DNA from 2 places in the Streptomyces sp. NPDC048255 genome. Region 2 is predicted to be linked to the other one. Evidence: riboswitches for the same ligand, from Rfam matches in the RefSeq annotation. Region 2 holds a riboswitch; the other holds the start of a gene.
What was found. Region 2 has a riboswitch for ZMP and ZTP ahead of AB0D94_RS24530 (bifunctional 5,10-methylenetetrahydrofolate dehydrogenase/5,10-methenyltetrahydrofolate cyclohydrolase). Riboswitches for the same ligand answer to the same signal wherever they lie in the genome.

Region 1: linked by a shared signal. The riboswitch ahead of glyA (serine hydroxymethyltransferase) and the one ahead of AB0D94_RS24530 (bifunctional 5,10-methylenetetrahydrofolate dehydrogenase/5,10-methenyltetrahydrofolate cyclohydrolase) in region 2 are both predicted to bind ZMP and ZTP.

Annotation. Positions count from the first base shown of each region.
Region 1 covers NZ_JBEZMA010000071.1:17,676-21,072, reverse strand. The annotation lists gene trpS (tryptophan--tRNA ligase) at 1-110, opposite strand, end outside; gene glyA (serine hydroxymethyltransferase) at 398-1,666, opposite strand; ZMP/ZTP riboswitch at 1,702-1,792, opposite strand; gene rocD (ornithine--oxo-acid transaminase) at 1,970-3,175, shown strand; gene AB0D94_RS33290 (glutathionylspermidine synthase family protein) at 3,281-3,397, opposite strand, start outside.
Region 2 covers NZ_JBEZMA010000034.1:42,325-45,721, forward strand. The annotation lists gene AB0D94_RS24520 (RNA polymerase sigma factor) at 1-619, opposite strand, end outside; gene AB0D94_RS24525 (methyltransferase domain-containing protein) at 836-1,597, opposite strand; ZMP/ZTP riboswitch at 1,655-1,748, shown strand; gene AB0D94_RS24530 (bifunctional 5,10-methylenetetrahydrofolate dehydrogenase/5,10-methenyltetrahydrofolate cyclohydrolase) at 1,782-2,651, shown strand; gene AB0D94_RS24535 (MAB_1171c family putative transporter) at 2,686-3,397, opposite strand, start outside.

The sequences.
Region 1 (3,397 bases), on a different contig from region 2:
GTCTCTTGCAGGGCGACGTACTGGCGAATGGCTCCGAGGTAGTTCCCGAGGTGGAACGAACCGGAGGTGGGCTGGATGCCGGAGAGCGCGCGAGGACGATCAGAAGCCATGGCTTCATTCTCTCAGGTGCGGGGGTGGGCTCCGGCCCGCCGCTGGCTTGATCCTTCCGGGCCGCCCCGGCCCTGCCCGTGCCGTGCCGGGGTACCGGGCGGTAGCGGCGCGTCCGGATCCCGCCCCGGCCGAGCGACCGATTTCCGCGGGCGGGCCGCTGCGCGGGGCTCCGCGGGTGCGCCCTCGAACGCGGGCGGGCTGGTTGCCGCGCAGCGGCAGATCCAGCCCCGCCGGCGTTCGAGGCGCGGGGGTCCGGGGGCAGCGCCCCCGGCAACGGCGCCGCAGGTCAGGACAACGGAAGGCCCGGGGCCGGGAAGGCTGCCATCAGGTCGGCCACCTCCGCGCGGACGGCGGCCAGCACCGCCTCGTCCCCCTTCGCGGCGGCGTCCACCGCCCGGGAGATCCACTCGGCCACCACCGGCATGTGCGCGACGCCGAGCCCGCGCGAGGTCAGCGACGGCGTACCGATCCGCACCCCCGAGGGATCGAACGGCTTGCGCGGGTCGAACGGGACCGTGTTGTAGTTCACGACGATCCCCGCCCGGTCCAGGGCCTTGGCCGCGGTCTTGCCGGGGACGCCCTTGCCCGTCAGGTCGATCAGGATCAGGTGGTTGTCCGTACCGCCCGACACCAGGTCGAAGCCCCGCTCCAGCAGCGCCGCGGCCAGCGCCTTCGCGTTGGCGACCACCTGGTGCGCGTACGCCGTGAAGGACGGCTGGGCCGCCTCGTGCAGGGCCACGGCGATACCGGCGGTCGTCTGGTTGTGCGGGCCGCCCTGGAGGCCGGGGAAGACGGCCTTGTCGATGGCCTTCGCGTGCTCCTCGCGGCACATCAGCATCGCGCCCCGCGGCCCGCGCAGCGTCTTGTGCGTGGTCGTCGAGATCACGTCCACGTGACCCGCCGGGGACGGGTGCGCGCCGCCCGCGATCAGACCGGCGATGTGCGCCACGTCGGCGACCAGGACCGAGCCCGCCTCCTCGGCGATGGACGCGAAGGCCGCGAAGTCGATCGTGCGCGGGAGGGCGGTGCCACCACAGAAGATGATCTTCGGCCGCTCCGCCAGCGCCAGGTCGCGCACCGCGTCGTAGTCGATCAGCCCGGTGCCGGGCTGGACCCCGTACTGCACGCCCCGGAACCACGAGCCCGTCGCCGACACGCCCCAGCCGTGGGTGAGGTGGCCGCCCATCGGCAGGGCCATGCCCATCACGGTGTCGCCGGGCTTCGCGAAGGCCAGGTACACGGCGAGGTTGGCCGGAGAGCCGGAGTACGGCTGCACGTTGGCGTGGTCGACGCCGAACAGGCCCTTCGCCCGCTCGACCGCGAGGGCCTCGACGCGGTCGATGTTCTGCTGGCCCTCGTAGTAGCGGCGGCCGGGGTAGCCCTCGCTGTACTTGTTCTGGAGCACCGTGCCGGAGGCCTCGAGGACGGCCGCGGACACGTAGTTCTCGCTGGGGATCAGGCGCAGGGTCTCCGCCTGGAGGACTTCCTCGGCTGCGACGAAGGACGCCAGTTCGGGGTCGGTCGCGGAAAGGGCGGGATGGCGGCTCGCGGACATGGCGGGCTCCTCCGGGGTCGATGGGGATCGGTACCCCGCGAGGCCCAGGCGAGCGGCCCTGTATGCGGTCGAGCGCGCACGACTCCCCCGGAGTTGGTTCTCCGTACGCCAGTCGCCGTGCGTACCGCCCACCTTAGATGAGTGAGTCCGAGGTGGCGCCTGCGGGGAGGGGCCACTTCGGACTCACTCACCTGGCGGGCGCGTCACAGGAGAGGTTTCTGCGTCCGGCATACGAGCGACGATAAGAAGGTGACGCCACTCTCGTCACCGGCTCACCCGGCAAGACCGACGATCGGAGACCCCGTGTCGACAACTGCTGATGCCATCCGCTCCGCCGACGCGCACAGCGCGCACACCTACCATCCGCTGCCCGTGGTCGTCGCTTCCGCGGAGGGGGCCTGGATGACCGATGTGGAGGGCCGCAGGTATCTCGACATGCTGGCCGGGTACTCGGCGCTCAATTTCGGCCACGGCAACCGCCGTCTGATCGACGCCGCCCGCGCACAGCTGGAGCGGGTCACGCTCACCTCGCGCGCCTTCTACCACGACCGCTTCGCGGAATTCTGCGCCGAACTCGCCGCGCTGTGCGGCAAGGAGATGGTGCTGCCCATGAACACCGGCGCGGAGGCGGTGGAGACGGCCGTGAAGACGGCCCGCAAGTGGGGTTACGAGGTCAAGGGGGTCCCGGACGGGCACGCCAAGATCGTGGTCGCGGCCGACAACTTCCACGGCCGTACGACGACGGTCATCAGCTTCTCCACCGACCACGAAGCCCGCGACCACTACGGGCCGTACACGCCGGGCTTCGAGATCGTCCCGTACGGAGACCTCACGGCGCTCGCCTCGGCCGTCACGCAGAACACCGTGGCCGTGCTGCTGGAGCCCATCCAGGGCGAGGCGGGGGTGCTGGTGCCGCCCGCCGGGTACCTCAGAGGCGTACGGGAGCTCACGCGCGAGCGGAACGTCCTGTTCATCGCGGACGAGATCCAGTCGGGCCTCGGGCGGACCGGCAAGACCTTCGCGTGCGAGCACGAGGGGGTCGTCCCCGACGTGTACCTCCTCGGCAAGGCGCTGGGCGGCGGCGTGGTGCCGGTGTCGGCCGTCGTCGCCGACCGGGACGTCCTCGGGATCTTCCGGCCCGGCCAGCACGGGTCCACCTTCGGCGGGAACCCGCTCGCGTGCGCCGTCGCCCTGGAGGTCATCGCGATGCTCCGGACCGGCGAGTACCAGCAGCGGGCCACCGAGCTCGGCGAGCACCTGCACCGGGAGCTGAACCTGATGGTCGGCGCGGGTGCGGTGACCGCCGTACGCGGGCGCGGCCTGTGGGCGGGCGTGGACGTCGACCCCTCGCGCGGCACGGGCCGGGAGATCTCCGAGAAGCTGATGGAGCTGGGAGTGCTGGTGAAGGACACCCACGGGTCGACGATCCGGATCGCTCCGCCGCTGGTGATCAGCAAGGAGGACCTGGACTGGGGACTGGACCAGCTCCGGTCGGTCCTCGGCGCGTAAGGACGGGGGCGGGACCGCCCGGGCGACCGGGCGGGACCCGCCCCGGCCCGCCCGGACCGGCCCGCCCGGCGAGAGCTGGAGCCAGAGCGGGAGCCAGAGCTGGAGCTAGAGGATGACGTGGGGCAGGAAGCGGGCGTACTCGTCCGTGACCGGCCCCGCCGACTCGCGGATGCCGAGTCCCGCCGCCTCGTCCTCGACGACCCACGCGCCGAGGACCACCCG
Region 2 (3,397 bases):
CGTCGGACAGGACGAAGCCCTGGGAGCCGCCGGTCTTCGGCGCCTCCTCCTCGGCCTCGTCGGCGAGGTCCTCGGCGGCCCAGTCCTCGCCCTCGGCGACGGGGGTCTCGCCCTCGTCGGCGTCCTTGGCACCGGTCTTCTTCGCCGCGGTGGTCTTCTTCACGGCCGTCTTCTTCACGGCGGCCTTCTTGACCGTGCGCTTCTTCGGCTCGGCGAGCTCCGCCGAGTCCGCCGGAGCGGCCTCGGTGTCGGCCGATATAGCCGCCGCGGCGGCGACGGGGGCGGCCGCGGTCTTGCGCGCGCCGATGGGGCGCGGCGCGGCGGCGGCCTTCTTGGCCACGGTGCGGGCGGGGGCGGCGGCCTTGCGGGGCTTCTTGGCGGCAGCCTTGGTGGCGGGGGCCGCGCTGACGTGGAGGGCGACACCCTCCTCGTCCAGGACCTGGTTCAGGCTGCGCAGGACCCGCTTCCACTGGTCCACCGGGATGCGGCCGGCCTCGAAGGCCTGGCGCACGTCGTCACCGTTGATGTGACCCTGCTCGCGGCCGCGCTCGACGAGCGCGACGAGGGCCTCCGATTCGGCGATCTCCGGAGGGAACGTACGGGACGGGCTGAGCGACACAAGGAGCCTCTCGTTGCGAACAGATATGGGGTGGACGGGACATCATCGCGCGAACTCGGGAAACAGACCCGAGGGGGGTCTGTATTCCGGGGCCGCGCGAGGACACCTGTCGGTTCATCGCACGCCCGAGTCGATTCGTTACGCGCTGAATTGAGTGACCTGCGCCACGCTGTGGCCGCGCAACCGATTTCGGCGCGGATCCGTCCGGCCCCGCGGTCAGCCCGTTTTGCGGGCCTCGATGAGGAAACGGGCGGTGTGCGCGATGAACGGGCCTTCGCGTTCGATCCGTTCGTGCAGCTCGCGCAACCGGTCCCGGTACTGCCCGACCGTGAAGCCGGGCACCATCCAGATCACCTTCCGTAGAAAGTAGATCACGGCTCCGATGTCGTGGAACTCCGTGCGCAGGCGTTCGGAGCGCAGATCGACCACTTCCAGCCCGGCCGACGTGGCCTCGGTCACTGCGTCGTCGGGGTGCCGGCCGCGCCGGACATCCTCCGGCTGCGGGCCGAGGAAGTACTCGACGAGCTCGAAGACGCTCGCCGGACCGACCTGCTGCGAGAGGTAGGAGCCGCCCGGCAGCAGCACGCGCGCGATCTCGTCCCACCAGATGGTCACCGGATGCCGGCTGGTGACCAGCTCGAAGGCCCCGTCCCCGAAGGGCAGCGGCGGCTCGTCGGTGTCGACGACCACGACCGCGCCGAGCGGGTGCAGCAGCTCCGTGGCCTTCTGGACGTTGGGCGGCCAGGACTCGGTGGCCACCGTCAGCGGGGGCAGCGGACCGGCCCCGGCGAGCACCTCGCCGCCGCCGGTCTGGATGTCGAGCACGGAGCGGACCCCGGCCAGGCGCTCCCGCAGCAGCCCCTGGTAGCCCCAGGAGGGACGCTGCTCGGTGGCCCGGCCGTCGAGCCAGGAGAAGTCCCAGCCGTCCACGGAGACCGATTCGGCTTCGGCGACGAGGTGGTCGAAAGTGCGCGTCATGTCTAGATCGTCCCAGGTCGGGCGCCGGTCAACCACCGGATATGTCGACTACAGTGGACGGCGGGCCGTGACTGGCGTTCGGGTGGATCACCACCGGGGAGCGGCCCGGCGTACTCCCGTATGTCGACTGCCGCGCGCCTGGGCGAACCGCGACCGCGATCCGCAGCGACGTTCAGGAGACCCCATGACGACCGCCACTGCCCAGCTGATGGACGGCACCGCCCTCGCGCGGCGCATCTCGGAGCAGACCGCCGCCCACGCGGCGAAGATCACCGAGCGCACCGGCACCGCGCCCTGCCTCGCGACCGTCCTGGTCGGCGAGGACCCCGCGTCCGTGACCTACGTACGCATGAAGCAGAACCGCTGCGCCAAGGCCGGGATCACCTCCCGCCACGTGGAGCTGCCGGCCGCCACCACCACCGAGGAACTGGTGGCCACCCTCACCGCGCTCTCCGAGGACCCCGAGATCAGCGGGATCCTGCTCCAGCACCCCGTCCCGCACCACATCGACGAGCGGGCCGCCTTCGAGGCCATCGCCCCGGGCAAGGACGTCGACGGGGTCACCATGCACTCCTTCGCCGCCATGGGCTTCGGCCTGCCGGGATTCGTCTCCTGCACCCCGGGCGGGATCATGCGGCTGCTCGCCGCCTACGACGTGGACCTGACCGGCAAGCACGCCGTCGTCGTCGGCCGCAGCGCGATCCTGGGCAAGCCCGCCGGGATGCTGCTGCTGGAGCAGAACGCCACCGTCACCTACTGCCACTCGCGCACCCAGGACCTGCCCTCGATCGTGCGCCAGGCCGACGTGCTGGTCGCCGCCGTCGGCAAGGCCGAGTTCATCCGCGGCGAGGACATCAAGCCGGGCGCGGTGGTCCTGGACGCCGGGTACAACGAGGGCAACGTCGGCGACGTCCACTTCGAGTCGGCCGCCGCCCGGGCCTCGCTGATCACCCCCGTACCGGGCGGGGTCGGCCCGATGACCATCGCCGTCCTGCTGGAGCAGACCGTCCAGGCGGCCGCAGCGCAGGCCGGCCTGGACCTCGCGGCCCTCTGACGGCGCCGGCCGCCCTGGCCTCGGGCCCCGGCCCTCAGCTCTGCGCGGCCGTGGCCGCGGCCCGGCGCGCAGCGGCGACGACGGGGGAGCGGCGGAACTCCCGGGACAGGGCGGTCAGCGGCCTGCTGTCCAGGCGGTACGGGTCCGGGTGCCCGGGCCCGGCACCGGCCGCCCGGCCCTGGCAGGCCGCGGCCAGCACGGCCGCGTCCGCCACCACCGCGGCCCGCGCCTCGCACAGGCCCTGCCCGCGCGCGGCCTCGTACGCGGCCCGCCGCACGGCGGGGTCGAACCAGGGGGCCAGGGCCAGGATCCCGTCGTCGATGACGGACTCCCGGTGGATCAGCCGGATCCCCACCGGCGACCACCAGGTCAGCGGCACCGTGCGGACGCTGGAGGCGGCGAAGCCGCGCAGCGCCTTCCACAGCGGGTGCAGCCGCCGGTACCGGCTGAAGTCCCGCCAGGCCGGCGATCCGCCGACCAGGGGCACGATGAAGCCCGTACCGACCATCAGGGCCGCCCCGGAGGCCAGCGGCGGGGCCACGTGCGTGGACAGCAGGTCCCAGTCGCGCCCGGTCCAGCGGGCACCCAGCGCGGCCCACTTCACGACGAGGTAGCCGAGGTCCAGCAGCCCGCCGAAGACGATCAGGGCCAGTCCGCTGCGCAGCGGCCGCAGCGAGTGGTCGGCGCTCATCAGCCATTTCGCGCACAGCCCCGTAAGGACCGAGCTGCCGACCGTGTGCGCGAGC